DNA from 2 places in the Sulfurovum sp. MH2-6 genome. Region 1 is predicted to be linked to the other one. Evidence: riboswitches for the same ligand, from Rfam matches in the RefSeq annotation. Region 1 holds a riboswitch; the other holds the start of a gene.
What was found. Region 1 has a riboswitch for cyclic di-GMP ahead of AC4JOV_RS01725 (ABC transporter ATP-binding protein). Riboswitches for the same ligand answer to the same signal wherever they lie in the genome.

Region 1 (2,208 bases):
GACTCCAATCCCTCTTCAAGCCCTTCTACAAATCCATCGAGTTTTGCTGCCTTCAATGCTGCATAGATCTTTGTATCACTGATCTCTTTGGCAAGTGTAAGGTTCATACGGATCGTATCATTGAAGAAGAGAGACTCCTGCAGCATCAGGGCAACATTCTCCCGAACAACAGGGAGTCCTATCTCTTCAATAGGAATACCGCCATAACATACTTCCCCTCCTTGGTGATGATACAGTCCTACCAGGATCTGGGCGATCGTGCTTTTTCCGCTACCGCTGGGTCCGACCAGTGCGACCTTCTCTCCCTTCCTCGCTTCAATGTTGATATGAGAAAGTATTTCCCTCCCGCCGGGATAAGCAAAAGAGAGATCTTTCAGTGTGACTGAGGTGCTTGCAACCCCCTCAAAAGGATTCTGCTCGTGAGGGTAGTGCGGCTCCTGTTGGAGATCCAGAAGTGCATTGATGCGCTCCAGCGCCGGTTTGGTATTTTGATAACTGATCACCAGCCCCATCAACTGCTGTACAGGAGTATTCAGTGTAGAAAGATAGAACAAAAAGGCGATCATCATTCCCACACTCAAATCAGAGTAGGCAACCACTATCACCCCTAAAGCACGAAAGAGATCGATCACCGTATTGGTCAGAAGCCCGGAAGACCTTTGTGCCACCATCGCTTTCTGACCATATTCGACCGATGCATTTTCTATCTCTTTGGCCTGGCCAAGGATAAGACCGAAAAAGTTTTTCTCCTGGTTACTCGCACGCACCTGCATAAAAAGCTCAAGTGTTTCATTAAGCAGTTCATTATAAACCTCATAGGCTTTATATTGGCGCTTTAGCAGCTCCCCGGTCTTCCTGCCAAGGAGTTTTGAAAAGGCGAGGAAGAAAGGGTTCAATATAAAGATCAGTAACGCCAGTACCCAATTCATCCAAAACATCACAGCTGCAATCCCTACAAGCATCAATGCCGCACTGAAAAAGTTGCTGACAAATGCTCCGGAAAAACTGCTGACACCCTCGACATCCTGTATCGTCTTGGAAGCGACCCCGCCGGACTTCAGAGTCTCATACTCGTGCAAAGAGACACGCTCGAGGTGGTGTAGGATACGATGCCTGAGAAGATAGCTGATCTTCTGGGTGACCTTAATCGCATAAAAGCTCTGTTTATTGCTGAAAACAAATGCCACCATTCGCAATAGTATTACAACTACTACTGTAACAGAAACGAGAAACCATGCTTCCGTGTTGCCGAATGCAGCAGATAAAAATGTTGTCATTTTCCCAGGGTGACCAAGCAGTACCTCATCAATCAACAACGGAATCAGCATAGGAATAGGCAGAAGCAGCAGTGTTGCACCTATACCATAAACCAGTGTAGCCCAAAACGCTTTTTTTTGTGCGAAAACCTGCTCTCTCAAGAGCTTCAATGAGTAGCGTTTTGTCATTTGGGATCTATCCCATCGCTATATATCCCCAATATAGCAGTATATACAAACAGGAAGAAAGTAAAAGAGAGAAAAATATCTTTCAACTCAAAGATATGAAATTTTTTTAATGATACATCATTCCACTGTTTCATGGTACTGCTCCAGAATATCTCTGGCAACCCGGCTATCTTGCCCCCTTTTCAAGACCCGCAGCTTTCCGTCTCTACCTCACGATAGGTTTGGCTTTTTCTATTTTTATTAAATTAAGTTATTTTACCTATTATAAAATTAAATAAAAATAAAAATGTAACATTAATATAACGTTGCTGATTTTTTAACACACTATCACATAAAATCTCGTATCTAAAAAAGAAGGGTAAAAGTGATTTTAGAGCAGATGCCCCATCTGCTCTTTTTTTGTCTGAAGATATTTTTCGTTGTGAGGATTTGAATCGATCTGTATAGGGATACGTTCGATGATCTCTATATTTTTAAGGCTTTCGATCTTCTTTGGATTGTTGGTAAGCAGCCTGAGCTTTTTGATCCCGAAATGGTTCAATATAAACTCTACGATATCATAGGTTCTCTCATCAGCCTGAAATCCCAGTTGGTGGTTTGCAGCAACGGTATCAAACCCTTTATCCTGCAGCGCATAGGCATTCACTTTGTTCAGAAGTCCGATGTTACGACCCTCCTGACGATGATAGATGATCATCCCACCTTCTTTGGCGATCAACTCCATTGCTGCATGAAGTTGCTCTCCGCAGTCACACTTCAACGA
Region 2 (2,208 bases), 160 kb from region 1:
TACATCTTATAGAGTTTTATATCACTCAGTACAGTCGTTGCATTGTACTCTCTGACCGCTACATACGCTTCACATCCACTTCCATAGTAGAAGTTACCTTTCATTTCACAGGTGCTGTTATAGTCTACTGTACGTAATGGGGTCATATCCGTATAACATAGATGTTCGGCAGTATCTTTTTCATTTGTTATACCAGTCGTCTCCGTAAAGGTATTGTCACTCGGATGCACATCCGGCAGTGCGCTCTCCACTGTTATGGTATTTGTCACCACTCCTGAGTTAGGCTGCGCAGATGGTGCACGGACATGCAGCCTGAAGATAGAAATCTCTCCTGTATCAAGTTCTCCATCCAGTGTACACTTTACGATACCGTAAGCTAATCCCGTAGTAAGATTATTTTCACCTCTACAGTCCCATTCGCTTGTAAGGCCATTGGTCATATCCAGATCAACCGACATACCATCCGGCAGTGTATCGGTGAGATTTACATCTGTGGCATTTTGATTTCCGATATTACTTACACTCACCGTATAGTAAAAACGATCATAGATCAGAGCCTCTTCAACATTTGCTATTTTTGTTACTTTCAGGTCATTCCCCTCTGACGGATCATTCGGTGTAAATCGAGCAGAAATATTATATGCATTCGCAACATTCTCACTGTCCCCTTCCAGGTAGATAAAATATTTCCCTGCCAAAGTTGAGGGAATGGTAAGGAGTGTTGAAGCATTATTCCCTATAGACCCGGATGCAATCGTAGGACAGAAAGGGTTTCTCAGCTCAGAGTAATTTAAAATTTTATTTGTATTGTTATGGATGGTGACTTCTAGCGTTCCATTGGCGGGAACATCAAACGAGTAGTAGTCTCTATCTCCCGAACTACTGGAACCTTGAACTAATCCGGTATAGATTCCGAATGCAAGTACCGGTTCGGCTTCACTACAACCATTGTTCGGTTCTGTTTCTGCATACAAGATACCCCCAAAGAGTATGAGGATGCCTGAGACTAAAGAAATAAAACTCCCTTTCACTCTACGAAAAGGTAATAAAATCAAAAAAAATCTTTTAATGATATAGGTCAGATACTGCATGGAACCTCCTTTCCAACCGCTTCTTATTATTATACTAAAAAATATAATAAAAAGCTACAAAAGAGACCAAACACATTAATGTAAAATAAATAACCAATTTACTTCTATTAAGCAACCCGGCTGTCTACAAGAGACCCGTGGCTTTCCGTCCCTATCTCGCAATAGGTTTGGCCTACAATTGTTTAATGATGGCATAAGGTTACTTAATTCTTTCTAATGTAAATAATGGATTGGAATCTCTCGAAGCTAATACGCTTTTTACGTATTTTGAGCTATGATATTGAGAGTTAAAGAACTTCACAGGGAGTGATGATAGATGTTACAGATGATGAAAACAGTTTTTATAGGAGTATTTATCTCCTTTTTTCTTGTAGGGTGCGGAAGCGATGAGAGTACAGTCGAAGAGTTCAATAAGCCGGCGCTCTACTGGTATCAGAAGATAGCAAAGAGTATCTCCGGCGGGTATATGGACAAAGCTGATGCTTACTATGTCTCGCTCAAAAGTGAACATATGCGTTCCCCTATGATGCCGTCTGCGATCATTATGCTTGCGCATGCGCATATGAGCCAGGAGGAGTATCTGCTTGCCAACTTCTATCTGGATGAGTATAACAAACGTTTCGGGGCAGGCAGCAATCGTGAATATATCGAGTTTTTGAAGATCAAGGCCTCTTTTTTGGGGATTAAGGATGTTTACAAGGATCAGAAGTTGATACAGGATACCATCCTTAATGCAAAGATCTTTCTCAGCCGTTATCCCGGGTCGGACTATCATCCTTTGATAGAGACGATGCTCGTCAGGCTCTATATGACACAGTATCTTCTCAATGAAAATATTGCAGCACTCTATGAACGTACAGGCAAAGAGAAAGCGGCAAAGATATACAGGGATAAAAACAGAGATTCTGTGATTCAGCAGAGTGATATCACCCCTCCTGAACAGGGGATCGTAGGTCGTGTTTTTGACTAACGTGAGGTAGCAGTCGGTTGAAAACCGTTAATCTTTTTGCGGTAGCCTAAGTGAAAATAGTAGAAACACGCTATCAGTTTGATATAGTCTGGTAGACATTTACAGAAGAAATTTTATGGAAATAACAAAGGAAATATTAGTATGCAA

Region 2: it holds a riboswitch for cyclic di-GMP, as region 1 does, so the genes downstream of both, AC4JOV_RS02445 (DUF6701 domain-containing protein) here and AC4JOV_RS01725 (ABC transporter ATP-binding protein) in region 1, are expected to answer to the same signal.

What each region holds. Positions count from the first base shown of each region.
Region 1 is NZ_CM178170.1:347,846-350,053, reverse strand. It holds gene AC4JOV_RS01725 (ABC transporter ATP-binding protein) at 1-1,445, opposite strand, end outside; cyclic di-GMP riboswitch class I at 1,599-1,681, opposite strand; gene ribA (GTP cyclohydrolase II) at 1,816-2,208, opposite strand, start outside.
Region 2 is NZ_CM178170.1:505,881-508,088, forward strand. It holds gene AC4JOV_RS02445 (DUF6701 domain-containing protein) at 1-974, opposite strand, end outside; cyclic di-GMP riboswitch class I at 1,199-1,273, opposite strand; gene AC4JOV_RS02450 (outer membrane protein assembly factor BamD) at 1,408-2,061, shown strand; gene lon (endopeptidase La) at 2,203-2,208, shown strand, end outside.